2 regions of the Desulfitobacterium hafniense DCB-2 genome follow, and region 1 is predicted to be linked to the other one. Evidence: a T-box and tRNA genes for the amino acid it is inferred to sense, from the RefSeq annotation. Region 1 holds a T-box; the other holds one or more tRNA genes.
The links. A T-box is a leader RNA that pairs with one kind of tRNA and senses whether it is charged. The one in region 1 lies ahead of tyrS (tyrosine--tRNA ligase), so its partner is inferred to be a tRNA-Tyr.

Region 1 (15,940 bases):
CGGGTGCTGGCTGAACATGAATTTTGTCTCCGGGCCATGGGCGCGGTGATTGAACCGCCTTTTGATACAGTGATTCCGTTGGAACAGGTAAAGCATTGGACAGATGGAAGAGTGGAAATCAAGGCCCTGCCCGCACCGGGGCAGGGAATCAAGGGGGCAGGCAGCAGCATCAGGGGGGGTGAGCGGCTTGTTCCGGCCAATTACCGACTAAACCCGGCTCATCTCTCGATCCTGCGTTTTGCCGGAGTGGAAACGATAACCGTATGGAAAAAGCCCAAAGCTGCCATCATTCCGGTGGGGGACGACCTGGTGGCACCCGGCCGCCGGCCCGGCCCCGGACAGGTAGTGGAGTCGGATAGCATTCTCTTGGCAGGGATCCTTCAGGAATGCGGCGGGGAGGCCTGGACAGAACCGGTGGCAGGGGATGGGGTAGACCTGATCTGCCAGGCTATTCTGCAGGTTATCTCCCGCTGTGATGTTCTGATCCTGATCGGGGGCTTAGGCCGCAGCGGAGCCCGGTATGGGGATTATACCGTCCAGGCTGTCGAAAAACTGGGCAGAGTACTGGTCCAGGGCATGGGGTTCAACCCCGGTGGGAAAGCCATGCTGCTGGCAGAAATCCAGGGGAAATGTGTCGTGGGAATTCCTGCGCCTCCTCATGCGGCTCTGACTCAGGCTGAGCAGTACCTGCCGGCGATTATGGAACGCTTTCTGGGGTGTCCGTGTTATGAGCGGCCGGAGATCAAAGCCCGGCTGCATGAGGATTACCAAAGCGGAATCCGCTCCGGCCGTCATGCTCATGTAGGTCTCCGTTGGACCGGGGAGGATTATGAGATTGTTCCTATCCGGATGGGAGACACAGTGGATTGTTTTGTCAATGCCACGGGGATTTTGATGGAGGAAGCTGAGGACCGTTTGCTAAAAAAGGGGGAACCAGCTGCAGTGCGGCTGCTTTGCGGCGAAAAGACGCTCAGGCAGCGCAGTCAAACTGGGCAGGACAATCCCACCGGGTAAGGAGTGCATAAACCATGATTAGAGCAGCTATTTACGGTAAGGGAGGGATTGGCAAGTCCACCACCACCTCCAATTTGGCAGTCGCCTTGAGCGGGATGGGCTATAAAGTGATGCAGATCGGCTGCGATCCCAAGGCGGATTCCACGCGGATGCTGACCGGGGGCCGAGCCATTCCCACCGTTTTGGAGCTGGTGCGGAGCAGACGGGATGACCTGCAGGTGAGCGACTTTGTGCAGGAGGGATATAACGGAGTGCTTTGTGTGGAAGCAGGGGGTCCTATGCCCGGCATCGGCTGTGCGGGACGGGGAATTATCACCGCTTTTGATACCTTGGCGGAAATGAAGGCTTATGAAGTCTACCAGCCGGATATTGTGCTTTACGATGTGCTGGGAGATGTGGTCTGCGGCGGCTTTGCCATGCCTCTGCGGGGGGAGTATACGGATGTGGTCTTTATCGTTACCTCGGGAGAGATGATGTCCATGTATGCAGCTTCCAATATCGCCGCAGCTTTGGCCAATTTCCGCAGCCGGGACTATGCCCGTTACGGAGGGCTGATCCTGAACCGGCGCAATGTGGACAAGGAGCTGGAGTTGGTGCAGCAGCTGGCGGCGGAAACTCAGGGCGAGCTTATTGCCGTGATTCCCCGGGCGGCCGAGATCCAGAAGGGGGAAGAGCAGGGCAAGACGGTTATGGAGATTTTTCCGGAAACGGAGATTGCCCAATGCTACCGCACTCTGGCCCGGCGTTTCCTCCACACAGTGGATAAGTCAACTAAGCCTCAGGTGGAGTTTTAAACTCCACCTGAAGCAAGTTTCCTATATTGAGGTGTGCGAACATGAGTAAAAGGGTTCAAAATAATCTTCTCTATTATATTCCCAACCGGAGCCGGTCAAAAACGATTCTGCGCATCCCGGAAAGCCACAGTCTCCATATCTGCCCCACGGCCTGCGGCCGCCGCAACGCTATCCGCGCTTTGCAAAACGGGGAAAAGGAGTTTCTCTCCTTTCTATATATTGGGGAAGAGGATGCGGTTTCCGGGCAATATGTTGAGAATATCGGCGATGCGGTGGAGGAGCTCCTGGAAGTGCTGGAGCCGGTGCCCAAGGCCTTTGTGCTGTACTTCAATTGTATCGATGATTTTCTGGGTACTGATGAAAAAGCTCTTTTGCGGGAGCTGAAAAGCCGTTTTCCCGGGCTTTATTTCACAGTTTGTCATATTAATCCCGTGGCGGCTGATGAAAAAATATCCCAGGGTATGCGCAAGCACAACCAGATGTATGGGCTGCTGGAATATACGGAGCAAAAGGAAAATAGCCTCAATTTCATCGGCCATTATGTTTCCCTCGACCCGGAGAGCGAGTTGTTTACTGTCCTGAAGGAGTGGGGAATTGTCACCATACGGGAGCTTTTCACCTGTGAGACCTTTGCGGACTATCAGAAGATGGCCTCCAGCCGGTTAAACCTGGTCTTAATGCCGATGGGTCAGGTTGCCGCTCAAAACATGGCGGCAAAGCTGGACATTCCTTATTATGACAACCCGGTTTCCTATGATCTAAAGGAAGTTCTGCAGCATTATCAAGATCTCGCCGGCCTGTTGGGCAAGTCCTGCCCGGATTTTGGCGGGGAGATCCGGCAGACCCTGCTGGACATCATAGTCACCAGGGAAATGGTGGGAGATATCCCGATTGTTGTGGATTCTTCCGCCTCTATGCGGCCCTTTGCTTTGGCCAAGGCTCTCCTGGGCTACGGCTTTCAAGTGAAGGCGGTCTTTGCCCCCCATTCTCCCCGGGAGGATGCTGAGGAGGGGCAATGGCTGGCCGATCATCACCCCCAGGTCACCGTGATCAACCGGGAGGGTGTCAAAGCCGTTGCCGGTTATGGCCTGGACAGGGAATGCCTGGCAATCGGCTATGACTGCGCTTTTTTGCTGAAGGCCAGGCATTTTGTGAATATGTTCAATGACGAATCCTTTTATGGGTTCCACGGTATTCGCAAGCTGATGGGGCTGATGGGCAAAGCTGCCGCCAGGTCAGCGGACTGGGAACACCTGAACGAGAAAAAGGATGAGGGGAAGTGAGCATCATGGAACGGCTAGCTGTCTATCTCCCGCCTTTTGCCAGCGATTACTCCGGAGTCTGCTCTGCGCTGTATGAATTGAATTGTCTGATCATTATCGATGATGCCTCATGCTGTACCCGCAATTATGTCACCTATGACGAACCCCGCTGGACGGAAAGCACGCGCAGCACCTTTGGTTCCAATCTAAGAACCATTGAAGCAGTGCTGGGGGATGAAGAACGGCTGATCAGCCAGACGATTGAAGCGGCAGAGAAGCTCAAGCCGGAATTCATTGCTCTGCTGGGCAGCCCTGTGCCGGCGATCATCGGCAGGGATATGAAGGGTATTGCCCGGGAGATTGAGGCGCGCAGCGGTTTTGCGGCCTTAGGATTTGCTACGACCGGATTTTCTTATTACAACAAAGGAATTTCGGCCGCCCACCTGCGGCTGCTCCAGCGATTCGCTGTCCCCGGAATCCCAACGGCTGCCGGACATGTGAATATTTTAGGCCTGACTCCCCTGGATTTCTCGGCCAATGATAACAGCAGAGATCTAATTCGTCTGCTGGAAGATAACGGCTTCCGGGTTAACGTAAGCTTTTGGATGGGGACGGAACTGGATCAACTGCGGCGGGCTCCCGCCGCGGAGGTCAATCTGGTGGTATCCCAGTCCGGTTGGGCGGCTGCCCAATACCTCTATAAAAATTACGGTATTCCCTATGTGGCGGCGGCTCCTTTAGGGATAAGGCACAGCAGGATGGTGCTGGAGGCTTTAGGGCAGACCATGGCGGATAAGCAAAATCGGATCATTAAGGATGCCAAGACGGGAACTGGTGCTGCTTGGCTGGCCGCCGGAGAAGATGGAGCTTGGCCGGCGGCAGGGACAGGGGCTTTGCTGATAATCGGCGATCAGGTAATGGCCAATTCTTTGCGGGCCGCTCTCCGGCAAGCCGATTGCAGGCAGGACATCACCGTGGCCAGCTTCTTTGACCTGGAACCGGAATTGGCTTTACCCGGCGATCTGCTGCTGAAAAGCGAAAAGCAGCTGATTAAGCTTTTGCGCAGCGGCGCTTATACAAGGCTTATGGCCGATCCGCTGATCCTCAGTATTCCCGCCGCAGCCGGGCTTAAGGGCCATAGCCTCCCGCACCCGGCCATATCCAGCCTGCTGCACTGGCAGGATGTGCCTCTTTTCCTCGGCGAGGAATTTGAAAAGCTCATTTTGAGCTGGAGTGACGGCAATTAAAGAATAATTTAACAAAGCAAAGGAGAAACAACATGAGTGAAGATACGAATTTGTTTATCACCAGAGGGGAGGCTTTGGAGCTGCTGTCCAGCTCCTGGAATCCGGAACAGGAAAGGGAATGGGTCTCCTTAAAAGACGCTTTAGGGCGGGTTACGGCAAAACCCCTCTACTCTCAAAATACCATGCCGGTTTACCGCATCTCCCAGTTGGATGGCATTGCCGTCCGCTCCAGTGATTTTATGAATGGCATCCCCGATACTTCAGGCTGGGTGAAAGGTGTGGACTATGTTCAGGCCGATACCGGGGATGACTTCCCCGATGAGTTCGATACGGTTATTCCCGTCGAGGATACTCATTACGACAGCGACGGCCGGCTTAGTTTGGCCAAGGGCCTTACTCTGAAAGCAGGAGACTGTGTAGGAGCGGCAGGAACAGCAGTGCGCCAGGGGGATCTGATCGCCGACGCTCAGGTCAGGCTGACTCCTTTGCACCTCAGCATGCTGGCCCTGAGCGGCATTTATCATTTGGAAGTGCTCCGGAAGCCCAGAGTCATTTATATCCCCACCGGAAGCGAATTGATTACAGCCGGAATCAGACCGGAGCGGGGTCAAACCATCGAGAGCAACAGCTTAATGGTAACCGCTTTGCTGGAGCAATGGGGAGCGGATGTGACCTGCTATCCCATTATCAAGGACAAGCCTGAGGAACTGGCGGAAGCTTTGGATAAAGCCCTGCAGGCCGCTGATCTTGTTTTGATCAACGGTGGCTCCTCCAAGGGCGCTGAGGATTTCAACACCGCTCTCCTGAGAAAAAGGGCCGATCTTTTCCGGCACGGAGTCAGGGCTATTCCCGGCCGACCGGTGGGTATGGCCATCATCGCTGGTAAACCGGTGATCAATATGCCCGGACCTACTTTTGCCACATTTTTGGCCATGGATTGGTGTGTCTCCGGTCTGGTCCATCATTATTACGGACTGCCGGCACCCCAGCGGCCGAAAGTCAAGGTCAGCTTAACCAAAGCTCTTGAGAAGCGGCCTGATTACGAATTCTATTTCAGGCTGATGGTGACCGGGAAGGACGGGGGCTATGAAGCCACTCCCCTGGGCTGGGATCGGAATCTGCCCGATTCCCTATTGAAAATGGACGCAATTTTGATCGTGCCCATCGGTGTTGCCGGGTATCAAGCAGGAGAAGAGGTTGAAGTGGAGCTCATGTGCGGGCCTGAATATCTTTGAACAACACTTCATTCAGTAATAAAGGGGAGTCAAGATTGAAGATCAGAAACAGTGAATATTTTGGTGTCAAGATCCTGCTCCTGGTAGCTTTAACAGTGGCATTGTTTTTCGGCTCCTTTCTGGTGGGACGCTATCCGATTCCCCCCCAGACGGTCATGGATATCATCCTCTCCCAATTTTTACCCATCCCCCAATACTGGGATTCTACCCTGGAAACGGTGGTTATGCAGGTACGCTTGCCCAGGATTGCCCTCGGTATTCTGGTGGGAGGGGCCCTGTCCGTTTCCGGTGCTTCTTACCAGACCCTGTTTAAGAACCCTATGGTCTCGCCGGATCTGCTGGGCGTGTCGGCGGGGGCGGGCTTCGGAGCGGCTCTGGCCATGATCAATGATGGTTCATGGTGGCAGATCCAGACCACGGCCTTTACTTTTGGCATGATCGCCGTTATAGCCGCCTATATCATCGCTTATGTCTTCGGGAGGCAGACGATTACGATCCTGATTCTGGGCGGGGTTGTGGTTTCCAGCTTGTTTCAGTCTTTGATTTCTATTATCAAGACCTTAGCCGATACGGAAAACCAATTGCCGGCCATTACCTTTTGGCTGATGGGGGGCTTGGGCAAAGGGGCCAATCAGGATGTGATGCTGATGCTGCCGGCCATGGTGCTTTCCCTGGCGCTGCTCTTCCTGTTTCGCAATCAAATCAATGCTCTGGCTGCCGGGGAGGATGAGGCGGCCACCATGGGGGTCAATGTGCCCCTGGTCAAGCTGATAGTCATCTGCAGCTCCACCCTGATGACGGTTTGCTCCGTCAGTATCTGCGGTATTATCGGCTGGGTGGGCATGGTCGTCCCCCATATTGCCCGGATGCTTACCGGTGCCAATTACTCTAAGTTGGTGGCCACATCCTTCTTTATCGGCGGGGTTTTTCTGCTCCTGATCGATAATATCATCCGCGGTGTGGAAGGGGTTGAACTCCCCCTCGGCGTACTGACAGCTTTGGTGGGTACTCCCGTCTTTGTCCTCCTGCTGTCCAGAGTGAAAAAGGGGTGGTCCTGATGCTGAGTGTTAAAAGCTTAAGTTTCCACTACCAACCGGAACGAATCATCCTCAAAGATATTTCCTTTGATCTGGACAGCCATGAGATTCTTTGCCTGCTGGGGCCCAACGGGACCGGTAAAACCACTCTGCTCAGATGCATCCTTTCCCTCAATAAAATGAAAAGCGGCCGGATTACCCTGAATGGTTTGGAGTTAAGCAAAATTTCCCCCAAAAGGCGGGCGGAGATGATGGCTTATGTCCCTCAGGCTACCACGGTGGCTTTCCCTTACGAAGCCGCGGAGATCGTACAGATGGGGCGGGTCGTCAATCTGTCCCTGGGAGCCCGGCCCTCGGCACGGGATCGGAAGCTGGCTGAAGAAGCCATGGAGAAGATGGGAATTCTGCACATGAGCAGCTATCCCTTTAATGAGATGAGCGGCGGAGAAAAGCAGATGGTGCTGATCGCCAGAGCCATTGCCCAACAGGCCAAAATTCTGGTCATGGATGAGCCTACCGCCAATCTGGATTATTATAACCAAGTAAAAATGCTCAAGGTGATCAAAGCCTTGGCTGAGCAGGGGTACGCCATCTTAATGACGTCCCATTTTCCGGATCACGCCTTTCTGGCCTGCAGCAAAGCGGTGCTCATGCGGGACGGCGTGATCATGGCCCAAGGACACCCTGATGAGGTCGTAACCACCGAGAATCTGACCAGGCTTTATTCTACCCCTGTCTGTGTAGCTGAAGCCAGATTGGATGCTATGGATACCGCTATGAAAGTGTGTATCCCGGTTATGAATAATTAAAAAACAAAACAAAAGGAGAGGTATCATGAAACTGAAAAGAAAAATTCTTGCCCTGCTTATGGCGGCTCTGCTTGCTGTGAGCCTGGCCGGCTGCGGACAAACCAGCCAGGCCCCTGCCAATCCACCGGCTGCACCAGAGGCCAGCACTCCAACTGAACGCACAGTCACCGATATGGCCGGACGCACAGTGACTCTGCCTGCTGAAGTTAAAACTGTAGGAACCTTCGGCTCCATCGGCGTTCTTAACGCCTTTGTGGAAACCCTGAGCGCAGGGGAAAGACTCGCCAACGAAGGCTCCCCATCCTTTGTCAAAAGCCCCACCTGGGAAAAATATCAGTACCAATTCACACCTCATATCAAGAATCTGAAACCTTTCCAAGGTGCGGACAACGAACTGCTGATGGAAAATATCCTGGCCGCCAAACCGGATGTTTGCCTGACCATGAGTACCGACCTGACCGAACAGCTGGAAAAGCAAGGACTCAATGTGGTTCAGCTTTCCTGGACGAAGACCGAAGATGTCAAAGAATGCATCACTCTCCTGGGCGAAGTGCTCAACCAGCAGGAAGTTGCCGCCGATTATCTGAAATACTTCGATGATATGTTGGCCAAAACGGCAGACCTGACCAAAGATATTAAGGATGCCGATAAGAAAACCGTGGTTTATGGCAACGTGAGCAAATTCTCCCAACCCCATGTGATCGCCGAATGGTGGATTGATAAAGCCGGCGGCATCAGCGTGACCAGCGAGGCTATGACGAAAGCGAATAAAGAATCCCTGACCTATACTCTGGAGGATTTGCTGAAGTGGAATCCGGATGTGATGTTCGTAGCCAGCGCCGCCGAGAAGAAAGACGTCCTGGCAGACGCCCGTTTGGGTGAGATTACCGCTGTCAAGAACGGCGCCATCTATATCGTCCCCCGCATTGCTCATGTCTGGGGCAACCGCACCACCGAACAGCCCCTGACCATTATGTGGGCTATGAACAAACTCTATCCCGAGATCGTAACGGACAGCCAGCTGGCGGAAGATATCTCCTACTTCTACAGCCACTTCTTCAAATACGATTTCAATGCTGACCAGCTTAAGGAGATTATGGGCCAATAATGATTGTGGCCGGCTGAGCAGCCGTTGCAACCCAGTAGCTCTGCGTTGACGCTGTACGTTTACGCAGAGCTACAATTCAATACAGCGGGACAATTCTACAGCGGATAATCCTATGGAAAAGAGGGAGTGACATGTATCCGAATTTAACCAGTGAGCAGGCTTTGCTCATTTTGCAAAGTGCCCGGAATCCGGATAAAGCCTATGATTTATTTGCCCAGGCGGCAGAAGTCAGAGACAAAGTTTTTGGTAAACGCTTATGGTGGTCTTCAGGCTCAGGCGGTATTTTCCCTTGCCTGGTCAAGCCCCGTTGCTCCTATTGCACTTATTATACAGAAAAGCTGTTTCCCACCGATGTTTTGCTGACAGGTCTGGAACTCATTGAAAGTTTGGGGATTCAGCAGTTCCATATCAGCGGCGGAACGGATCTGGACGAAGGGTATGACGAACAGCTGCTGGAGCTTGTGCAAGCCATTAAAACCCGTTCAGGCTTAAAGCTGGAAATCAATCTGGGACCGTCTTTTCGGCAAGAAACCGTTCTGGAGTTAAAGAAACTGGGCATCGACAGCGTTACCAGCTCCCTGGAGTGCAACACGCCGGCGATCTTTGCCAGGGCCAAGCCCGGTGATAGTCTGGAACGGCGCCGTGAATTGCTGCACCATTGTGAAGAGGCGGATATGCCCAGCCGCTCCATGATGCTCCTGGGACTGGGGGAAACCGATCAGGAGAGAATTGAGCATTTGTTCTATTTGCAGCAGTTTAAAAAACTCTATCAGCTGCGTTTATCCCGTTTTATGCCTTTTCCGGGAACTCTTTATAAGGACAGGTCCCGCTGCTCACCCTGGGATACTGCTCTGATCACGGCGATGGCCCGCCTGATTCTGCCCAATCTGGAGATCAGTTTGGCGGCAGGCAACAGCAATGATGATATACCCCTGTGGTATCTGGCGGGAGGGGGCAGCCAACTGCTCGGCGTATCCATCACCAGAAAGGAACCCCCGGCGACTCCGGATGTGGATGTCTATGCCATCGGGGAAGGAGCCTATGTGGTCGATAAGCGCCAACAGGTGGCCAGGGTCCTGGAGGGCATGAATCTGGAGGTTACTTGTGAGATGCCGGATTACCGGGCCCTTCAGTCACAATTTTAACAAAACATTTTTTACCGATTTTCAAGACATCTCCATCGGCTAAGACCCGGTCCAGATCACTGATTTTCTGCTGATTGAGCTGGACGCCCCCTTGTTGAACCAGACGTCTGAATTCCCCATTGCTGGCGGTAAAGCCACTTTGGACGAGGAGGGGAACAAGCTCAATCAGCCGGCTTCGGGCCTTGACGGGCAGCACGGGGAGCTGAGCGGGGATGGCCTTCTTGCTGAAGGCGGCCTCATAATATGCTTTGGCAGTCATGACATCCTGTTCTGTGTGATACAGCCGGGTGATGATCTCGGCCAAAGCATATTTGACATCCCGGGGATTTTTACCCTGGGCCAGCTCTACCCGGAAGGCTTCGATGCGGTCCGGGTGTTCATCAGTGGCCAGTTCAAAGTATTTCAGAATCAAGGGATCGGGGACTTCCATGACCTTTTTAAACATCACCGGGGCAGGCTCATAGACTCCGATATAGTTCCCCAGGCTCTTGCTCATTTTTTCCACGCCGTCCAGCCCTTCTAAAAGCGGCATAAACATGGCGATCTGTTGGGGCTGCCCCATGGCCTTTTGCAACGTCCTGCCCATGAGGATGTTAAAGGTCTGGTCGGTGCCGCCCAGCTCTATATCTGTTTGCAGAGCGACTGAATCATAGGCCTGCATTAAAGGGTAGAAGAACTCATGGATGCCGATGGGGACATTGCCGCTGAACCGCTTTTGGAAATCGTCCCGTTCCAGCATCCGGGCCACCGTAGTGGTGGCGGCAAGCTTGAGAACATCCTCGAAATTCAGTTTGCTGAGCCATTCACTATTATAACGGACCGTGGTTTTTTCCTTATCCAGCACCTTGAAGATCTGCTCGAAATAGGTGCGGGCATTTTCCTTAACCTGTTCATCGGAAAGGGCTGTGCGGCCCTTGGCTTTGCCGGATGGATCACCGATCTTGCCGGTAAAATCGCCGATCACGATCACCGCTTCGTGACCCAGATCCTGCAGCTGCTTAATTTTGCGCAGCACTACGGCATGGCCCAGATGAATATCCGGTGCGCTGGGATCAAGCCCCAGCTTGATGACCAGAGGGCGGCGGTTTTTATGGGATTCCGCCAGTTTGTTTTTCAGTTCCTCAGCATTGACCAGCATACTGACTCCTTTGGTAATGATCTGAAATTGTTCTGCTATTGTTTGCATAGTGACTCCTCCTTGATTAAAATAAAAACAAAAAACTCCCGTCCTTCATTGCCAGAAGGACGAGAGTATGCTCCCGTGTTACCACCTTACCTTTACGAACAATTCCCATTGCCCGCCTCTTCGAGTACGCCATGGATATGGGTATACTCTAGCACTATAACGTGTGCAGGAAACCGTCACAGCCTACTGAAAGATGTTCGGTGTGAAGCTCAAAGAGGTATTCATAACCAGCCTGCCAAGCGCCTCTCATCAGCCGGCAACTTTCTGTTTGCGGTACGGGTTATTACTTGTTCTTATCACAGCTTTTGTTTTGCTACTCCGAAATGCAGAAAGCTCTGCAAATCTTGATTGGAGATATTAAATTAGGGTCTATTGTAGTAAAGTAAGGGAGAGTTGTCAAGTGTCAACTCATGCACCAATTCAAAGGTCGGTTCGCTCAAGCGTCTGAGAAAGTTGCTCAGAAGGCAGGAGAGTGTTATGCTAGGCTGAAAAGGGTTAAACTGAAATAGGGGACCCGCTTCAGGGCGGGGGAAGTGGAATAAAGATTTTAATAGAGCGTAAAAATACTAAAGGCCAGCGTTTGCTGGCCTTTAGCGGCAGTTATTTATCGTTTGCCAAAGCTTTCAAATGTACGACGAACCATTTCTCCACCAACGGAACCGTTTTGACGGGAAGTGGCATCCGGACCTAAGGTGACGTTAAATTGGGTTGCTACCGTGTTTTTGTCTACAGGTAAATTGTACTTTGCCATGATTGATTACCTCCCAAGATGTTTAGTAGTTTAGGTTTTTTGAGGCTGAATCACTGATTCTAATTTACCCGATTTCAGGACAAATAATCAGGAAATTTATGGACTGTGAAGAGGAATGACATTGAAAAACCCGGTGGGAAGGCCTTGCATTATCATTGAAAGGATTTTGCGTATGGAGAAGCTTATTCATTTGCTTGAAGCTCATGGACCCCTGACAGGTAAAGAAATCCACGAAAAAACCGCCCTGAATCTTTTTGATCTTTGGGAGGAGTGCAATCAATGTGCTGATATTGTCACGACAGCCATTGGCACCAAGTATCTCAGGCTGGACAAACAGGTGGAAGGATTTGCCCGGCTTTCTCCTTCGATCATCAGAGAATTTTACAATTACACGGTGCTTAGTTTGCAGGAACAGTCTGAGGAAGCTCGGATCAAGGCGGAACAGCTCCATCAATCCATCATCAGGATCAGTAAAGATAAATTGGCGCTGGCCAAGGATATTATGGAAAAAATCATAGCAGCTCAGCCGGATCCGCAAGGTATTCAAGAAAAAACCTGCTTTATTATAGCAGGCGATGTGGCCTATGACATGGCTCATCTTGAACCAAGGCCTGAGTTTTCCACAGGTAAATTGGTCAATGGCTCTGATCTGGATATCGTGGTTATTTATCAAGGCTTGTCTGAAGAGATGATCAAAGAGCTGGACTCCGCCATCTATGAGTGGAAATTTTATTTACTTAAACATCCCGGTTATAAAGAGGAAATCGATTATGTGATCAAGGATCTTGCCACAGTGGAGAGGCAATTGGAATTTGTCGGATTTGAATCCATGGTGGCGGCTAAGGTTCTGGAGGAAGGGCAATTTTTGTGCGGAAACCAGGCCCTGTTTGCCGAGGTTAAAAGAAGGCTGGTCCAGGGCGGGATACCTGAGGTGTTAGAGGATCTAAAAGCCAGAGCTTCCCTGGAAAGAGAACAGGCCAGGAAACGGCTCCTGGCCTGTAGGGATTCAATTAACGATCAAGAAATGAGGCAGCTTTTTTATACCACCGATGAAAGAGAAGAGTTCTTTTGAAACTTAAAATTTTCACAACCCATACGCACATTTAATGTTTTCGGTATGTCTGTAATGAGCAGAGTTTGTTAATTGGGAAGCTGCTCCTTCATCAAGCACTACGGTGATTTCGCCGCTGTGCAGCTGGATAGCCGATGCGGTAACCTGAGAGGTCACGGGACCTTCTAAGCATTGGGCGACCATGCCGGCTTTTTTAGGGCCATTGACGATCATTAAAATATTCCTGGCTTCCAGGATGGTTCCGATGCCCATAGTGATGGCAAAATGAGGCATCTGGCTGCGCTCGATGCCGGCTTTCTTGTAGAAGGCTTCATAGTTATCATCCAGGGTCTGCTGAGTCAAGACCACAACCCGGGTTCTGGAACCGAGAGATGAACCGGGTTCATTGAAACCCCAATGACCGTCGCCGCCAAGTCCTAAAAGCTGCAGATCGATACCCCCGGCCTTTTTGATTTCGTCCTCATACCACTGGCAGAACTTTTTTGGTTCTTTGCTTAAGCCATCAGGTATGTGGATATTTTCTTTTTTGATATTAATATGTTTTAACAGCTCTTCGTGCATGAAGCGGGCATAGCTTTGATCCAGTGGATAAGGCTTCGCCAAATCCATTCCGGCTCCCAGGTATTCATCCAGATTAAAGGTCTTGACTTGGGAAAAGTCAAGGCCTTCTTCCTTATGTTTTCTGATCAGCTCCCGGTAAGTGCCGATGGGAGTGCTTCCCGTGGCCAGTCCCAGCACACAATCCGGCTTGGACCGAACATAACCGGCAATGATGTCTGCGGCATATAGACTCATATGTTCATAATTTTCTTTGATAATAATATCCATGTTTTTCTCCCAGCTCATTCTAATAATTAGGATTGAAGATACAATTAAAGATACTTATCTATTTTACTAAAAGTCTATGCAAAGATAAATACTCTTGGTATTAAAATCAATTTTAAAAAAAGGCAAAAGTCTTAGCAGATCATCAGGAAAATCATAGTTTTTATGGAAAAATTAATAGTTTCTTTATAAGTTTGCTGGGAAATTACTGTTATAATGAACCTATTGATATCTTGGTAATTTATGCAAAGAAATTATTTTATCTATCAGGAGGAGATTATGCAACCAGATGCCAGTATTGCAAACAATGTTCATGGAAGGGGTTCATTTTTGCGGAGACACCGCAAAAAACTAATCGTCGTCTTTATTTTGCTCGTCGGGGTGCTGATTGCTTCCCAGGTTTTGAGCCGGCAGGCCGGCTTGATCCCTGTAAGTGCGGCGGAAGTGGTTCAGGACGACTTCGAACAAAATGTCTTTGCCAGCGGTAAATTAGAAGTTAAAGACCTGGCTGAATTTAAGGCGGATACCAAGACCACGGTCCAGGAGATTCCGGTCAAGGCTGGAGATAAAGTAAGCAAAGGCCAGATTATCCTGGTGATGGATACCAGCAGCTTGAGTGTGGAAGCATCCCAAAAGGATCTGGAATGCAAGGAACTCCGGGTCAAAATCATCAACAGTGAATCAAACATCAGACTTTTTCAACAAGCCTATGACACGGCCCAAAAGGATTATAACAATACAAAAGTCCTGATGGAAAGCGGTGCGGCCAGCCTTAAGGAGTTGGAGCAGGCCGGGCAAAAGGTGACTGAGGCCCAGGAAAACTTAGTGGTAGAACAAGAGGCTAATTTACCTTTGCTTAAAGCTCAGCTGAAGCAAGCCGAAGTGCTCTACCAGAAAGCCCAGGAAAAATTGCAGAAAGCCACGATACATAGCCCTTATGATGGGACCGTCCTGAATTTGGCGGTCAAGGCCGGTCAGGAAGTGGAGAATGGAACCCTCCTGGCGCAAATCGGTAATCCGGCTCAGCTTTTGATTGAAACAGGGATCAATGAAGTGGACGCCGCCCTGCTTAAGGTAGGAGATCAGGTGGAAATAACCAACAGCGCCCTGCTTAAGGAACCCCTGCTTGGCAGTATTGAAACCATTGCTCCTACAGCCGAGGTGGTGGCAACCTCTCAAGGTGAGCAAACCCAAGTGAAAATCAGGATTAGTGTGCCGGCTACAGAAGGAGAATCTCCCTTAAAACCCGGTTTTAATGTTAATCTTAAAGTCATCCTCCAGCAAAAAGAGCAAGCATTGTTAGTTCCCTTGGAAGCAGTTATTGAGGGTGAAGGTCAGAAACTGGTCTATGTCGTGGGGCAGGATGGGATAGTGAGCGAAAAAGAAGTGCAGACAGGCTTAAGCAATGAGCTGTTCATGGAAATTGTCGCGGGTCTTCAAGTGGGAGAAAAGGTCATTCTGAACCCCGATGGACAAATCAAGGACGGAGTGCAGGTGATCGTTAATGCTCAAAGCAACTGACTTAGTTAAGGTCTACCATACGGAGAAAATTGCCGTTACGGCCTTGAAAGGGGTTACCTTCCATATCGCGGCCGGCAGTTTTGTGGCGATTATGGGCCCTTCAGGTTCAGGGAAATCCACATTGATGAATATTTTAGGGTGCCTGGACACGCCCACCGCCGGGCAGTATATCCTGGATGGACTGGATGTTTCCCATATGGAGGAGCAAGATCTGGCCAAGGTCCGCAACCTTAAAATCGGCTTTGTCTTCCAGACCTTTAATCTCTTGCCGAGAATATCCTGCTTGCGCAATGTTGAGCTGCCGATGATCTATGCCGGAATTGCGGAAAAGGAAAGAAAAGAGAAAGCTTACAATGCCCTGGAAAAAGTGGGGCTGCTGAAGTGGGCGGCTCATCGCCCCACAGAAATATCGGGGGGGCAGAGACAGCGGGTAGCCATTGCCCGGGCTTTGGTCAATAATCCGGCCATCATCATGGCCGATGAACCCACCGGCAATCTCGACACCCGCTCGGGAGAAGAAGTGATGGCGATCTTTCAGGAGCTTCATCAGCAAGGGGCTACCATCGTCCTGGTCACCCATGAACCGGAAATCGCCCGGCATACCCAGAGAATCCTTAAATTCCGGGATGGTCTGCTCAGGGAAGATGAAGGGGTGCAAGAGCCGGTTCAGGCCAGAGACATTCTGGCCGGACTCCCTGCTGAGGAGGAGCCGGTATGAATTTAAAAGAATGCATTCAGGTTGCTTTCGAAGGGATCAGAGCCAACAAAATGCGCTCGGCCCTGACCATGCTCGGCATTATTATCGGGGTAGCGGCCGTCATTACCGTAGTGGCCATCGGGCAGGTGGGCCAGGCGGCGATTATGTCTTCTCTGGAGAAGATGGGCACCAATTTGTTTTGTGTCTATCCCCGCAGTGATGAACAATCTTCTCTTA
Region 2 (15,940 bases), 1.2 Mb from region 1:
GGACCGGCTGAAAGATCTGGGAATTGTTCTGGAAGATACTCCTCAAGGGGCGCGTTGGACCCTGAAATAGAAAGGAGGGAAGGGCATTCTGCCCGCTCCCATGCCAAGATCCTGGCAGGAAATGAATGCCCTTACCCTGGCCTATCTGGGAGATGTGGTCTATGAGCTTTGGGTCAGGACCCATCTTCTCAATAATGGCTATGAAAAGGTTAATGAACTTCACCGCCTGGCTACCCAATATGTCCGGGCGGGGACCCAAGCCAAGCTTCTTCACCATATTCTCCCTCATCTCGATGAACAGGAGCTCTCGGTGGTTCACCGGGGCAGAAATGCTAAAGGGGGCCACCCTAAAAGCACCGATGTCGTAACATACCGCTATGCCACCGGCTTTGAAGCGCTGGTAGGCTATTGGCAGCTAACCGGCAGGACAGAGCGTATGCTGTGGGCCTTTGAGCAGGTGGACCAATTTGTTGGGGAAGAGGATGAAGGAAAAGGCAAGGGAGAAACAGCCAAGGAAGAAGAATCCATCACTGATGCATTGAGCCCGGCGGAGCAGTCGGAGATAGACTGCTGAAGTCGGGGGAGGAATATAGGGGGAGAGAGAAGTGAATGTTGAACTGATTCAATACACACCGGATCCGGAAAAAGTCATTGCTGCCGCTGCTCGTTTGTGCTATTCGCCTGATCCGGTTCCGGAGCTCATGGAAAAGTTGGATGAGGAAAAGGTAGCCAATCTTGTCCAGAAGCTTCGCGCCATGGGTCATCTTTCGACCTTTGAACACATTAGCTTTCAATTCTCCATCGATGGGGTATCCCGTGCGTTATCCCATCAATTGGTTCGCCATCGGATCGCCAGCTATTCTCAACGATCACAGCGGTATGTAAAAGAAGAGGGGTTTGACTTCGTCACCCCCCCGACCATACGCCGTAATCCCCAAACCCAGGAACGCTTCGAGAATATTATGGCCACTCTGCAGGAGGAATACCAAGCTCTGTTGGCGATGGTTCCCGCAGAGGATGCCCGTTATATCCTTCCCAATGCCTGCACCACCTCGTTGATGGCTACCTTTAATGCCCGCTCTTTGCTGAATTTCTTCGAACATCGAACCTGCATGCGCGCCCAGTGGGAAATTCGCATCCTGGCCGAAAAAATGCTGGAGCTGGTCCGGGAAGTTGCCCCTAATGTTTTTGGTCAAGCCGGGCCTACCTGTGTCACTCAAGGGGTTTGTCACGAAGGGGCCATGAGCTGCGGACGGATCAAGGCACTGAAGAAGGAAGCGGAAAGGATGACCCTAATCTATGACCGATGAAATCGTCTATGGACGCAACGCTGTTTGGGAACTTCTCCAATCGGGCAAACCCGTCAATAAGCTCCTCCTGCAAGGGGAAGGCACGGCCGGCCGCTTCCAGGACATAGTCAGCCATGCCCGGGCTCAGAAGATTCCCTTTCAATTTGTGGATAAAGCAGCTCTGGATCGTTTAACTGAAAAAGCCAAGCATCAAGGAATCCTGGCCTACGTCGCCCCCCGGGAATATGCCGAAGTGGACGATATCCTCGCTCTGGCCGGAGAAAAAGGGGAAGATCCTTTTATCCTTGTTCTGGACGAAGTGGAAGATCCCCATAATCTGGGTGCCCTCATTCGGACCGCCGATGCTGCGGGAGTCCACGGGGTAATTATCCCCAAGCGGCGCAGTGTATCTCTGACCGCCACAGTAGCGAAGACCTCAGCCGGTGCCGTAGAGCATGTCCTGGTAGCCCGGGTAGGGAATCTGGTTCAGACCCTGAAGGACCTCCAAAAGGCAGGATGCTGGGTCTCAGGAGCTGAAGCGGAGGGAACGGAAGTCTACCGGTCCGACCTCACAGGGGCGCGGGTCATCGTCATCGGAAGCGAAGGGAAGGGATTGAGCCGGCTGGTCAAGGAGACCTGTGATGAGATCGTCAGTCTGCCTATGAAGGGACGGATCAATTCATTAAACGCCAGTGTGGCGGGTTCCATTCTTATGTACGAGGTTCTTCGTCAGCGGGGCAGCAGGAATTAGGTTATAAAGGATAACCCCATAATGGATTTGTATTGCAAAAATCTTGTAAATCAACCTAAACTATGGGATAATTGGAGCCAATCATGGAAAGGGCCGGGGCCAAAAGCCCAAACCCGGCTTGTAGAGTGCATGAGACGACATAACCTCTAAAACTTCGCCTTGACGCTTCCGTTTTTTTCAAGGTATAATGAGTATGTTCTTGAGGACAAGAGCGATAATCCATTACAACATCTTCATCACCATGATACGGGAGGGATCGCTTTGACACTTAACGCCCAACTTGAAGCGTTGGAAGAGTGCGACACGAATGAAGTCATAGTGGATGAAGAAGTGGTAGAGCTGGCCAAAAACGGTGATGCCGAAGCACAGGAATACTTAATTAATAAGTACAAGAACTTTGTCAGAGCAAAAGCAAGATCATACTTCCTGATCGGAGCAGATCGTGAAGATATTATCCAAGAGGGTATGATTGGACTCTACAAAGCGATTCGAGATTTCCGTGGTGATAAGCTCTCCTCGTTCCGAGCCTTTGCTGAGCTGTGTATTACAAGGCAGATTATTACCGCCATTAAGACGGCTACCCGGCAAAAGCATATTCCTTTGAATTCCTACGTGTCCTTAAATAAACCTATCTATGACGAAGATTCGGATAGAACCTTATTGGATGTGATTTCCGGCACCAGAATAACCGACCCGGAGGAATTGATCATCAGTCAGGAAGAGTTCGACGATATCGAAGAAAAGATGGGTGAGATCTTGAGTTCCTTGGAGTGGAAAGTCCTGATGGCTTACCTTGAAGGAAAATCCTATCAAGAGATTGCTGTAGACCTACATAGACATGTGAAATCCATTGATAATGCTCTCCAAAGAGTAAAAAGGAAGCTTGAGCGTTACTTAGAACGTCGTGATGGATAAGCTTGAAGTCAGGAGTCCGGATTTATGTGCATTTTGGAGAACAAGCTATGCTCTGCTATGAGAGGATCATGTGCCGGCTTGATGGAGTCGGTTTTTCATTTTCGAGTTCAACTCAATCACTTACTGTAGATTTCTTTTAGAAAAAGGGTGTATTTTTTTAGCTTTTGGTATATAATGAATGAGTGACTTGGGTAGGTGGCCGAGTGGTTAAAGGCGGCAGACTGTAAATCTGTTCCGAAAGGTACGGTGGTTCGAATCCATTCCTGCCCACCACTAAACATCGCGGGATGGAGCAGCGGTAGCTCGTCGGGCTCATAACCCGAAGGTCGTCGGTTCAAATCCGGCTCCCGCAACCAAAGACGAAAATCCGCATGGCTAAAGCTCTGCGGTTTTTTTATATTGAATTATATTGCATACTAAATTTTTCAAATTCTTGACATGCTAAATTACATATGATAATGTATTATGAGCATGGATTGAATGCGGATTTTTAGTTGTGCCCAGGGAGGTGTTCGTGAATGCGTGTTGGCATTACTTTAGCTTGTACCGAGTGCAAAAACCGGAATTATGCTTCCATAAAAAATAAGAAAAATAACCCGGATCGTTTGGAAGTTAAAAAGTATTGTAAGTTTTGCAAGTCCCACACAGCTCACAAAGAAACCAAGTAATTTATAGCTGGGCGTTGGGCGAATTGTCTTTATGTCTTGGCCCAAAAGTCTGTACGCCGGGCTGCGTTGTCAATGATGGTGGCTCAGAGTCTTGTAAGGATGTGATTGGATGGGCGCAGTTAAGAAGCAAACGAATGCTCCTGCAAAAGAAAAGTCCACAGAGTACTTTAAAGGAGTATGGAGTGAACTTAAAAAAGTACACTGGCCGGACCGCAAACAGCTTTTGACTTATACAGGAGTGGTTCTCGTCGCTGTGGCTATTGTAGCTGTTATGCTGTGGGTTGTAGACAGCGGATTAAGTATCTTAATGACCAAGATTCTCGGATAGGTACTCAAACAGGTTGCCCCTGAAAGTAAGGCAAGTTAGTTTGGGGCCTTGTATTGGAGGTTCCTGTTCGAAATATGACTAAGAACTGGTATGTTATTCACACTTATTCCGGCTATGAGAATAAGGTGAAGACCAATCTTGAAAAGCGCGTAGAATCCATGAACATGGAGGATAAAATCTTTCGTGTTCTTGTTCCCATGGAAGATGAGATTGAAATCAAAAATGGGAAGAAGAAGATCGCCAAGCGTAAAGTTTTCCCGGGCTATGTTCTGGTGGAAATGGATATGACGGACGATTCATGGTATGTGGTGCGCAATACTCCGGGTGTGACAGGCTTTGTCGGCACCGGGGCCAAGCCCATTCCCTTGCTGGATCATGAAGTACAAGCTATTCTAAAGCAAATGGGTGTGGAAGAAGTCCGTACACGTGTGGATTATACCGTGGGTCAAAACGTACGTGTAATATCAGGTCCTTTTAAGGATTTCATCGCTTCTGTTCGGGAAATCCTTGAAGATAAAGGGAAGCTGCGGGTATCTGTGTCCATGTTTGGACGGGAGACTCCGGTGGAACTTGATTTTGCTCAGGTCGAGAAAGTCGACTAGTGTCCTTCTCACTGGGCAGGAAATTACCCTATTAAGGAGGTGTAACTATGGCAAAGAAAGTCGTTGGTTTGGTTAAATTAGCGATCAACGCAGGTAAAGCAAATCCGGCACCTCCGGTTGGTCCAGCTCTTGGTCAGCACGGGGTCAACATTATGGCCTTCTGCAAAGAATACAACGAGCGTACAAAGGATCAAGCGGGATTAATTATTCCGGTTGAAATTACCGTTTATGAGGACCGTTCCTTTACCTTTATTACCAAAACTCCGCCAGCATCTATTTTGTTGAAGAAAGCTGCGAACATTAATTCAGGTTCTTCAGAGCCTAACCGTAAAAAGGTGGCTCAGGTGAGCAAAACTAAAGTTCGTGAGATCGCTGAAACCAAGATGAAAGACCTCAATGCAGCAAGCGTTGAAGCGGCTATGAGTATGGTTGAAGGTACTGCGCGCAGTATGGGAATCACCATCGTCGAAGGTTAATGATTTTTGTGGGAGGGCTCGTCCCGAAGAACCACTAGGAGGTTAAAGAATGGCCAAAGTAGGTAAAAACTATCAAGAAGCAGTTAAAGCTTTTGACCGTGCTGCTCTTCATGAGCCTATGGAAGCTTTAGCAGTCGTTAAGAAGATCGCTAAAGCAAAGTTTGACGAAACTGTTGAAGTAGCATTCAAGCTCGGTATCGATACCCGTCATGCGGACCAACAAATCCGTGGAGCCCTTGTGCTTCCTCACGGAACCGGTAAAACCCGCAGTGTGTTAGTCTTCGCTAAAGGCGATAAAGCTAAAGAAGCTGAGGCTGCCGGTGCAGATTTTGTTGGTGCTGAAGACATGATTGCGAAAATCGAGCAGGGTTGGTTTGGTTTCGATGTGGTTGTTGCTACACCGGATATGATGGGTATGGTCGGTAAACTGGGTCGTGTGCTCGGTCCTAAAGGACTTATGCCAAACCCCAAGACCGGTACCGTTACCTTTGATGTAGCCAAAGCTGTCAAAGAGATCAAAGCCGGTAAGATTGAATATCGTGCTGACAAAGCCGGTATCATTCATGCCCCTATCGGCAAAGTTTCCTTCAGCGAAGAACAACTCTATCAGAACTATAAGGTTCTGGTTGAGACCTTGGTTAAAGCGAAGCCGGCTGCCGCTAAGGGTCAGTATATCCGCAGCGTCACAGTGTCCTCTACTATGGGACCTGGAGTACGGATTAACCCGGTCAAAGCCAATTAATTGGATTCCAAAAAGTGTCTGGAATATTTCTTGACAGGTTTGCATAGATAAGCTATACTCTACTAGAATTGAATAGCCTTCCACTGTAGACAGCAGGTGCTCTTAGAGCTTAATATCCCTGCCGAGGTTGGAAAGATAGCCTTAAGTTATATTGGGCCTTCTTAACCTCTGCAGTCAAAGCGGGGGTTTTTCTATTAGTGTGGGTATTTCGGAAGGAGGTGGACTTAAGTGCCAAATATCGAAGAAAAAGCACAAGTGGTTGCGGAGATTAAGGAGCGGTTCCAAAACTCCACAGGGGTCGTACTGGCTGATTATCGCGGCCTGACCGTTGCTCAAGTAACTCAACTGCGTGCCCAACTGCGTCAAGCCGGTGTCGAATACCATGTATTGAAAAACACCATGGTTCGCCGGGCGGCTCATGAAGTCGGTATCGAAGGTTTGGATGGATATCTGGAAGGACCTACAGCCGTTGCTTTCAGTGCTGATCCAGTGGCTGGAGCTAAAGTATTAGCTGATTTTGCTAAGACCTCGAAGACCTTTGCTATCAAAGCAGGCGTGGTCGAAGGAAAAGTCGTTGACGAAGCGGGAGTTAAAGCCCTTGCGGAACTTCCTTCTCGCGAAGTTCTCCTTGCTCAAGTCCTGCGAGGAATGCAAGCACCCCTCGTCGGCATGGCCAATGTACTTCAAGGACCAATCCGCAAAATGGGTTATGCCTTGGAAGAAGTGCGTAAGCTTAAAGAAGCTCAGGCGTAAGCAGGATTTAAAACGCTGCGCTGAGGATGGGAACTACGATGTTCGGGTTATGATGGGGGGCCTGGCCCTCAAAGCATCGTAACTGAATTATAATGATTTCCGTAAATGGATTCCAAAACAAAAATTAATTTTAAGTGATATTAGGGAGGAAAATTTCAATGTCTAAAACTGCTGAAATTCTCGAAGCCGTAAAAGGCTTAACCGTTCTCGAGCTTGCTGAGCTCGTCAAAGCTTTCGAAGAAGAATTTGGTGTTAGTGCTGCTGCTCCTGTAGCTGTAGCTGCTGCTCCTGGCGCTGCTGCTGCTCCTGTTGCTGAAGAGCAAACCGAATTCGATGTTGTTCTTATGAATGCTGGTGCCGGAAAAATCAACGTCATCAAAGTTGTTCGCGAAATCACCGGTCTTGGCCTGAAAGAAGCTAAAGAACTGGTTGACGGCGCTCCAAAGCCTGTTAAAGAAAAAGTCAGCAAAGATGATGCCGAAGCTATCAAAGCTAAGCTCGTTGAAGCTGGTGCAACTGTCGAAGTTAAGTAAGTTTAGCCTATAATAGTGCTTAAAGAAGGCGCCCTTCTCCACCCATAAAGGTGAGAGGAGGGCGCCTTCTTTGGTTTAATCCATTCTCTTGAGAAGACTGTGATACAGAGTTTGTATGGATTTTCCAGGCTCAAGTCCCAATTCGGCCTGGAAAAGCTTTCGTACAGTATGATAGTGGGTAATAAAAGCGGTCCGGTCCTTTTGGGTAAAATAGCAGGTTAAGAGCATTTCATGTACAGTTTCATCTAAAGGGCAGCGTTCTAAAATACTGCGCAGAATCTTCTCTGCTCTGACCCAATCACCTTGAGTCATATAGAAGTTTACGACGGAAGACGCCAGCTTATAAAATTTCTGCCCATACTCGGCTTTTAGAGCCAAAGACCACAGATAGCCGTTTTCCTCCAAGTAATCTCCGGTATAGAGAGAAAGGGCATGTTCGCATCTCGCAATGGTGCTTTGATTTACAGGGACGGAGGAAGCGATATGGGCATCAAACTCGACCTTATCAATGGCTGCTTGGGGAAGGCTCAGCCAATAGCAGCCGTTGCTGAAACTTAAATCGAAAGGGATATTGGCCGCAGTCAACACTTTTTTTAGTTTATATACGGTAGTATGGAGCTGAATATCCACCTTTTCGCTATGGTATTCCGGCCAGAGAGCTTCGCAGATTCGCCACTTGGGAACTTCCTTTTCCAGATTCTGCACCAGATAGGCAAAAAGTTCTTCGGCCTTGGATGTCCGCCATTTAACTGGCTTTTTGCTGGCGGGGCCGTACACTGAAAATTTTCCGAAATAATGAATATTGGCTCCCAAAGGAGATTCCGGGGCAGAATCCTTGGCTAACCCTTTTCTTTTGATAAGGCGTCTGACGGCTCTCTCCACATCTTCCGGGAGGAGGGGCTTTAATAAATAGTCTAAAGCATTGACCCGGAAGGCATGCAGAGCATAGTGATCATAGGCGGTCACAAAGATGATTTCCACATCGCTGTCCATAGCCAGGATATGATTGGCCAGCTCCAGGCCACTTGTGTCAGGTATTTCAATATCCAGGAAAGCAACATCCGGTTTGGTTAGCCTTAGGCTGGATAAAGCGTCTGCCGCCCTGAGAAAAGTGCCGACAACCCTGATTTGACCGGTTTTTTCCAGAAGCATCTGCAGAATCTGGGTCGCCGGTTCTTCATTATCTACAATAATGGCTCTTAGCATCGATGCAGCTCCTTTCTATAAGACTTTAGTTATGAGTGGCGGTTTAGGATATTTGTCAATCAGGTTTTGGCCGGGATGCGGAAAGAAACGGTTGTCCCGTGGTCTTCCACGCTGAAGATAGTTAAAGTGGTCCCATAGAAGCGCAGCAACCTGCGGCTGATATTGGTCAAACCAACTCCCCGGGTTTCGGATTTTGCATGGATCAAATCCTTCAGGACGGAAGCGGGGATACCGACACCGTTATCTATGACTTCTACCTGAATGCAGTCTTCAGAGTGTGTCAGAGACAAAGAGACCTTTCCGCCCTGGCTTCTCTTCAGCAAGCCATGCCGGATTGAATTTTCAACGATGGGCTGGATCATGAGGGGAAGAATGGAGAAATTTAACACAGAGGGCTCAACGGCGTACTCCACTTCAAGCTGACTGCCGAACCTGGCTTCTTCAATAGCTACATAGGCTTTGACCAGTCTAAGTTCCTTTTCGACGGTAACCAGGGAAGCTGTGCTGGAGAAATCAAAGCTGCTCCTTAAAAAAACCCCCAATTCGGCAAGCAGCTCCCCTGCCTTGCCGGGATTGGTATAACAAAAAGAGTAGATGGTATTCAGAGCATTGAATAGAAAATGAGGTCTGATTTGGGCCTGCAGAAAAGCGGTTTCTTTTTTCAGCAGCAGATCCATAGAATTTTTCAACTGGACAAGGGTGCTGACGCGGCACTTAAGCTCCCTGACTTCAAAGGGTTTTTCGATAAAATCGTTGGCACCCGCTCGAAAACCCGCCTCCATATCCTCCGGTAAGGCCTTGGCAGTAAGGAGCAGGATCGGCAGTTCGAGGGGGGAATAGGTTTCCCTGATTTTTCGGCAAACTTCATAGCCGCTGATACCCGGCATCATAACATCAAGAATGCAGAGATCGTAGTGAAAGGCTCCTTTAAGGAGATGCAGCGCCGCTTCTCCGTTGATCGCCACGGTCACATTGTATTGATTGAGGGTCAGGATATTCATCAGGGCTTTTAGATTGGAGAACTCATCATCAACGACAAGAATAGAGAATTCTCCTCCCACATGAACTGTCTGGGGAAGAGCTTCAGTGGCTAAGGATTCAGACCCGTCGTATCCCACATAGTCCCCCGGCAATGATCTCTGGGGTTTATTGTCTTTGGCAAGAGGTATTGAGAAGGTGAAGGAGGTTCCCTGACCAGGCTCGGAACGGGCAACGATCTGTCCCCCATGCAGTTCAATCAGCTGTTGGGTTATGGTCAGCCCCAACCCTATTCCTCTTTGGTTGGCCGATTGTTCCCCCAGCTGTTCATAGGGGGCAAAAATGTCTTTGAGCTTGTCGGCGGGGATGCCGATGCCTGTATCGCTGACCTGGATCCATAGAAACCCTCCATCCTGCCGGCAGCTGAGAGAAATGCTCCCCAGCTCTGTGTATTTAAGGCTATTATCCAGCAAATTGGAGAAGATCTGCTTTAACCGGTTCTCATCCGCCCAAATCAAGTGCTGATTGGGCGGTATTTTATTTTCCAGGGTGATGGGTCTTCCTTTGATCAAATAACGGAAAATATCCACCGTCGATTCGGCAACCTGGTGCACGTCCAGACAAACAATATGCAATTGAATGTCCATGACCTTTAACTTAGAATAATCCAGAATATCATAAACCAGGGTGGAGAGCCGTTTGCCGATGCTGGTGATCAAGCGGATATCTTCGGCCTGGGCCCGGCTTAAGCTGCCTCCCGCGCCATCCAGAAGGGACTGGGAAATATTGATGATGCCATTTAAGGGCGTTTTCAGCTCATGGGAGGTCTTGGCCAGGAAATCATCTTTCAATTTATCTAAAACCACCAGCCGGTCACTGAGTTTTTCAATGGTTTTGAAGGAGTTCTCATATTTTTCGGACATGTACAAGGCTAAAGACAAAACAAAAATCGGCTGAAAAACGGGAAGGAACAGATTGGATTCCCAGAGCAGAATAAAATTAGCGAGGATGGTCAGCAAGTGAATCAGGGAGCTCACTACAGCGGAAAAAAGATAATAACGGCCCTCGCTGCCACCCTTGGTGTTCTTGGCGAGAAGGGCAATAAGTAAAAAAAGTACATAAATCTGACCGACCAAAGCAACCGTATAGATATATCCCCATAAGTAAAAATCGGTGAACCAGTCCAGCAAGATAAAAAATAGGGTTATACCATCGATAATCAGGTTAGCCCGGCGGGAAGAACCGCCTTCTTGAGCGTGATAGAGAAATTTGATCAGGGCATAAAGACATAAAGTATAGGAAATGATCAGAATTTTTAAGGAGGTATTATACGATAAAGCAGGGAGTGCATAATTTAGTAGTGCTTCCGAACGAACAGAAGCCTGGAGTGATGAAACCAAGCAATAAAGGGCAAAAAACAGGATCTCGGCGCTCTTTTTTCTTTGCAGGCCTAAACCGAAGAAGTAAAGGGCCAGAAAAGACATTCCGGATATGAGGGATATATCAAGGAAAGAGTCATACATCCGCAGGGCGGCAATGGATTTTTGATCGCCAAAGTGAATTTCATAAAGGATGCCGCTGTTGACATAAGAAAAGTCAGCCGCCTGAACAAGGATTTCTACCTCGCCGTCATCTGTTTGGAAGTAGCCGGTATCTGCATAATATTTATGGACGGTGGTTTCAGGTGAGTTTCCAGGGCTGCCGCATTCCAGAATAAGCTGATCATCGGCAAATATTCTGGCGGAGGCGGATATGCAGGTGATTTTAATCCCGAAGTTTCCTCCCTCGGCAGGAAGCAGGATTCTCAGACGATAGGTGGCGCTTCCCTGAGGGGGTAAATGCTCCCCTTCTATTTGATAAGAACCCCAACTGGCGGGAACATTTTGAATGGTTTTGCCTGAGGGTTCCTGGTTTTTAAAGTCTTCGGGAGTCAGAAGCTGCCCGAAATAAAACTCCCATTCACCGCTCAATTTTACAGTTTTGTCGCGCACTCCGTTATAATCCCTTAGATCCAGGGTGCCTTTTACGGCTTTGGGGATATCGGACAGGGAGAGGCGGAAGAGCGGTACAGCAAGACTGGCAGCCATGATCAGCAACATGATGACGAAAAAGGACTTTTGCATGTTGGTATTGTTCATAATAGAGAATCCTTCCGAGTTAGTAGCCTTTTCTCTTATTCTATATAAAGCGGGAAGATTTTTATAGTCATTTTTACGACAATTTTAAATGTTTTACTTTTAAGGAATTGTTCAGAAAATGTTCAGACTCCTTTGTTAAAATAATAATTAATTTTTAAATTATTTAAATTAAAATGATTAGTTCGCATCAAAGGAGAGGCGTTTATGAAAATCCACAGTTTGTCAGGGAAGATATCGGTGTTAATGGCGGGATGTGTGGCGGTTTTTACTATAGCGGTTTACTTTATCATTTCCTTAACAGTGGAAAGTGTTATTAACCAAAATATTGAGGATGAGGTAAGGGCCAAGGCCCTTGTTTTAAGCGAAGAACTCCAGAATAGGCAGCAAAGAGCTTTAAATGCCACGGAATTATTGACAGGATCCCCTGGGCTGCTCGAGGCGATTCGAACCGGGAACCGCCAAGGGGCGCTGGCCATCGGTCAACAGGCGTTAAAAACATTGGAGCTTGATTTTTTGGTGGTTACCGACCAAGAAGGAAAGGTATTTGTGCGGACTCATGAGCCGGAAAAATACGGGGACAGTATTATTGACCAGGTCAATATTCAGAAGGCCCTGCAAGGGGAGGCCTCTGTCGGCATTGAAGAAGGGACGTCGATAAACTATTCAATCCGGGCCGGTGCGCCCCTGCAGGATGAGGAAGGCCGTATTTACGGTGCCGTATCCCTGGGATATGCTCTTTCAGAAAATGACTATGTGGATGCGCAAAAGAAAATCTTCAATTGTGATGTGACAGTATTTTTAGGCGATGAGAGAATTGCGACGACGATTATGAGCAAAAACGGCACTCGTCTCGTCGGCACCAAAATGGAAGATCAAAGGATTATCGATACCGTTTTGAAGCAAGGAAAAGCTTATTATGGCTCAACGACTATTAACGGTTCAAAGTATTTTGTCGGTTATACACCCCTTGCTGATGTTACAGGAAAAGTCAGCGGGATGCTTTTTCTTGGACAAAGCTATAATATGGCCGCGATGCTGAGCCAAAAGCTGATCATGAATCAGGCGGTTTTTATGGCCGTTTTAGGAGTCTTTATGGGTTTTTGCGTGGTATTTATGTTTCGGATTATGATCCTCCGCAAGATTAAGGCCATCACTGCCATGCTCAAAGACATCGCTGAGGGAGAAGGGGACCTGACCAAACGGGTGGCGGTTTCAGCTCAAGATGAAATCGGGGAGATGTCCGATTACTTTAATTTATTCATAGAAAATATCCATGAAGTGGTTAAGGGAATCATTGCGGAAACGAATAAGGTCAATACGGCGATCCTTGCCTCCCATCGAAATATAGGGGTTCTCACGGGTGAGTTGGAAAACGCGGCGGCAACCGTGCAGGAATTGTCGGCCGGGATGGAGGAAACGGCCTCCTCTACGGAAGAAATAACCGCAACCTCCACTGAAATTGCCAGTGCGGTGGAAGTCGTAGCCATAAAAGCTCAGGAAGGAGCCTTATCCGCTCATGAAATCAGCTCGAAAGCGGTCTCCTTAAAGGACAATGCTTTCGAACTGCAGGCCGAGGCGGATCAGACTCGTTCAGCTATCAAGCAAACGATGGATGCCGCCTTGGCAAAAACCACGGAAGTGGCCAAAATTAAAAGTTTATCCGAGGTTATTTTGCAGATAGCTGTGCAAACCAACCTATTGGCTTTAAATGCGGCTATTGAATCAGCTAGGGCCGGCGAAGCCGGGAAGGGTTTTTCGGTGGTTTCGGAAGAGATACGAAAATTAGCGGAAAACTCCCAGAATACGGTGAAAGAAATTCAAGATACCTTAGGAGTTATTTTTGAAGTGGTGGAGAACCTGGCGGATACCTCCAGGCAGATGCTGGTATACATTGACACCAAAGTGGTTGAAAACTATAAGGAATCCGTCCTGGTGGGGGAAAACTATGATCATGACGCCCAAACCATTGATGGGTGGGCTGGAGAACTAAGCGCCACTTCCCAGGAGCTGCTTGCTTCAATTAAAACGGTAGCGGACGGAATTGCCGAGATAGCTAGAGCCACGGAATCCGGGTCCGAAAGAACGGCTCATGTCGCCGCTCAAGTGGCCATGCTCAAAGATAAGGCTAACGAAATCAAAACGGAGACGGATAGCGTTAAAGACAGTGCGGATAATCTGCAGGCTTTAGTAAGGAAATTTAAAATATAAATTCAAGGGATAATCTGCTGCTGGCTTGAGTGGGAGGCGGATAAGCTCAGGTCGGCAAGGGGGTGCGGATAATGGACGCTTTTCTGGCGAGACAGCCTATTTTTGACAGAGGCCTGAAAATCTACGGCTATGAACTTTTGTACAGACAGAGCCGTGATAATTTTTTCTCCGGCATTGACGACGACCAGGCCACCGCCGAATTAATTTACAACACCTTTCTTGTCATGGGACTCCAGGATTTGACTGATGGCAGCAATGCCTTTATCAATTTCTCAAAAAAGCTGATTGACAGTGATATTCCTTTCTTGCTGCCCAAGGAAAATATTGTGGTGGAAATTCTGGAACGGGACCAAGTCACTCCGGCTACGGTAGAGGCCTGCAAAAAGATGAAGGCTATGGGCTATAAGCTGGCTCTCGATGATTTTGTAGCCGATCAAAACAATCTGCCTTTAATCGAAATGGCTGATATTATTAAGATAGAATTTCCGGCTGTCAGTAAAAATGAACAATCCAGCCTGATGAAACGCTGCGGTAAAAATGTAAAGTTTTTAGCCGAGAAGATTGAAACCAGGGAAGAGTTCAGACAAGCGGCGGCTATGGGCTATGACCTGTTTCAGGGGTACTTTTTCAGTAAGCCCGCCATAATCCAGTCCAAAGAGGTGGTAACCCTTAACGTCAACCTTTTTAGTGTTCTTGAAGAGCTGAATTCAGCGGAGCCCAGTTATGGAGTTATGGCCAATATTATAAAAAGTGATTTAGGGCTTTCCTATAAACTATTGAAGTTGGCTAATTCGGTGTATATGGGTTCAAAAAATAAGATTCAGTCCATTCCTCACGCGTTATCCTTTATCGGGATTAAAGAAATGCATCAATGGATTGCCCTGATGCTGTTAAAGGATATGCAGAATGTTGAAAATGCCGAATTGATTAAGCAGTCCCTGATCCGAGGAAAATTCATGGAACTCCTTGCCTCAGAACTTTACCCTCAGAGTGAAAGTTCCGGTTTTTTCTTCACAGGGATCTTCTCTGCCATTGATGTATTGCTCAACAGTCCGATGGAACAGGTGTTAAAGGGGCTTCCCCTATCCATACAGGTTAAACAGGCCTTGCTGGGGGCCGAAAATGAGCAACGGCAACTGTTGAATTTTGTGACGGCTTGGGAAAAAGGTCACTGGGAAAAAGCTGCGGATCGGTATACCATGTCGCGAAAGTTTATGGAGCTGTATTTTGAAGCCTTGAAATGGACACAAAAACTGAATTACTGATGGGCTTTCCGGAAAACAAACAGGGGCTGTTCCTTAAAAGGAGCAGCCCCTTTATATGATCAGGGGCATTCCCTCCAGAAAAATTTCCTTATAAGTCCTCCCGATTATTGTTTTGGAGACAAATTTGGTATAATCTACTTGGTGGCAAGGGGTTCCCGGAAAATAATTTTCCGGGAAGGACATAAAACTGCAAAAAAAGAAATATTTCTCCTTGACAATAGTAGATAATCTTGGTATCCTTAGTAATTGTTACTGTACATAAAATGGACGAATTATCCAGACTATTCCAAACAGTAACTTAGGATGCCGATAGAACTTTCGATCGGATCGTACTAAAGGTGACGATGGGGAGATTGTCATTTGATTAATTTGATCACGCAAGAGGGATCTCCATAAACGACGAAGCGAGGTTTTGCATATGAGGCCTTGCTTTTGGCTGTTTATGTCATAATACTATCCTCGGGGCGAGGACATCACACTTGAGGGGTGAAGCGTACATGTTCTATCCTGTTAAGGTAGGGACGCGGGAACGCTGGAGTTATTCCAGAATTCGAGAAGTTCTCGACATGCCAAATCTAATCGAAATTCAGCAAAACTCTTATCAGTGGTTTCTTGATGAAGGGTTAAGGGAAATGTTCAGGGATATTTCCCCCATTCAAGATTTCACAGGCAACCTTGTATTGGAATTTATCGACTATAGTTTAGGAGAGCCTAAATACGAGGTGGAAGAGTGTAAGGAACGCGACGTAACGTATGCGGCACCTCTGCGGGTTAAAGTTCGTCTCATTAATAAAGAGACAGGGGAAGTGAAGGAACAAGAGGTCTTCATGGGTGATTTTCCCTTGATGACCACCAAAGGAACCTTCATTATTAACGGAGCAGAACGGGTTATCGTCAGTCAGCTGGTTCGTTCTCCCGGTGTTTACTATTCCGAAAGCATCGACCCCAGCGGGAAGAAAGTCTTCGGAGCGACGGTTATTCCTAACCGTGGAGCTTGGTTAGAGTTTGAAACGGACGTTAATGATAATATTTTTGTTCGTGTGGATAGAACTCGTAAACTTCCAGCCACCGTATTGATTCGGGCTTTG

Region 2: it has a tRNA-Tyr gene. The T-box ahead of tyrS (tyrosine--tRNA ligase) is inferred to sense a tRNA for this amino acid. The anticodon was not compared.

Annotation. Positions count from the first base shown of each region.
Region 1 covers NC_011830.1:1,640,573-1,656,512, forward strand. The annotation lists gene DHAF_RS07670 (molybdopterin molybdotransferase MoeA) at 1-1,014, shown strand, start outside; gene DHAF_RS07675 (nucleotide-binding protein) at 1,029-1,808, shown strand; gene DHAF_RS07680 (nitrogenase component 1) at 1,850-3,091, shown strand; gene DHAF_RS07685 (nitrogenase component 1) at 3,097-4,317, shown strand; gene DHAF_RS07690 (molybdopterin molybdotransferase MoeA) at 4,350-5,552, shown strand; gene DHAF_RS07695 (FecCD family ABC transporter permease) at 5,549-6,610, shown strand; gene DHAF_RS07700 (ABC transporter ATP-binding protein) at 6,610-7,398, shown strand; gene DHAF_RS07705 (ABC transporter substrate-binding protein) at 7,424-8,506, shown strand; gene DHAF_RS07710 (radical SAM protein) at 8,638-9,651, shown strand; gene tyrS (tyrosine--tRNA ligase) at 9,605-10,837, opposite strand; T-box leader at 10,890-11,146, opposite strand; gene DHAF_RS07720 (small, acid-soluble spore protein, alpha/beta type) at 11,442-11,588, opposite strand; gene DHAF_RS07725 (hypothetical protein) at 11,761-12,660, shown strand; gene nagB (glucosamine-6-phosphate deaminase) at 12,673-13,488, opposite strand; gene DHAF_RS07735 (efflux RND transporter periplasmic adaptor subunit) at 13,765-15,006, shown strand; gene DHAF_RS07740 (ABC transporter ATP-binding protein) at 14,990-15,724, shown strand; gene DHAF_RS07745 (ABC transporter permease) at 15,721-15,940, shown strand, end outside.
Region 2 covers NC_011830.1:441,829-457,768, forward strand. The annotation lists gene cysS (cysteine--tRNA ligase) at 1-70, shown strand, start outside; gene DHAF_RS02075 (Mini-ribonuclease 3) at 101-574, shown strand; gene thyX (FAD-dependent thymidylate synthase) at 606-1,310, shown strand; gene rlmB (23S rRNA (guanosine(2251)-2'-O)-methyltransferase RlmB) at 1,300-2,040, shown strand; gene sigH (RNA polymerase sporulation sigma factor SigH) at 2,302-2,955, shown strand; tRNA gene DHAF_RS02095 (tRNA-Tyr) at 3,145-3,228, shown strand; tRNA gene DHAF_RS02100 (tRNA-Met) at 3,237-3,311, shown strand; gene rpmG (50S ribosomal protein L33) at 3,474-3,623, shown strand; gene secE (preprotein translocase subunit SecE) at 3,733-3,951, shown strand; gene nusG (transcription termination/antitermination protein NusG) at 4,026-4,553, shown strand; gene rplK (50S ribosomal protein L11) at 4,601-5,029, shown strand; gene rplA (50S ribosomal protein L1) at 5,079-5,771, shown strand; ribosomal protein L10 leader region at 5,837-5,972, shown strand; gene rplJ (50S ribosomal protein L10) at 6,000-6,524, shown strand; gene rplL (50S ribosomal protein L7/L12) at 6,683-7,057, shown strand; gene DHAF_RS02140 (response regulator) at 7,133-8,263, opposite strand; gene DHAF_RS02145 (ATP-binding protein) at 8,323-11,379, opposite strand; gene DHAF_RS02150 (methyl-accepting chemotaxis protein) at 11,584-13,587, shown strand; gene DHAF_RS02155 (EAL and HDOD domain-containing protein) at 13,659-14,852, shown strand; gene rpoB (DNA-directed RNA polymerase subunit beta) at 15,350-15,940, shown strand, end outside.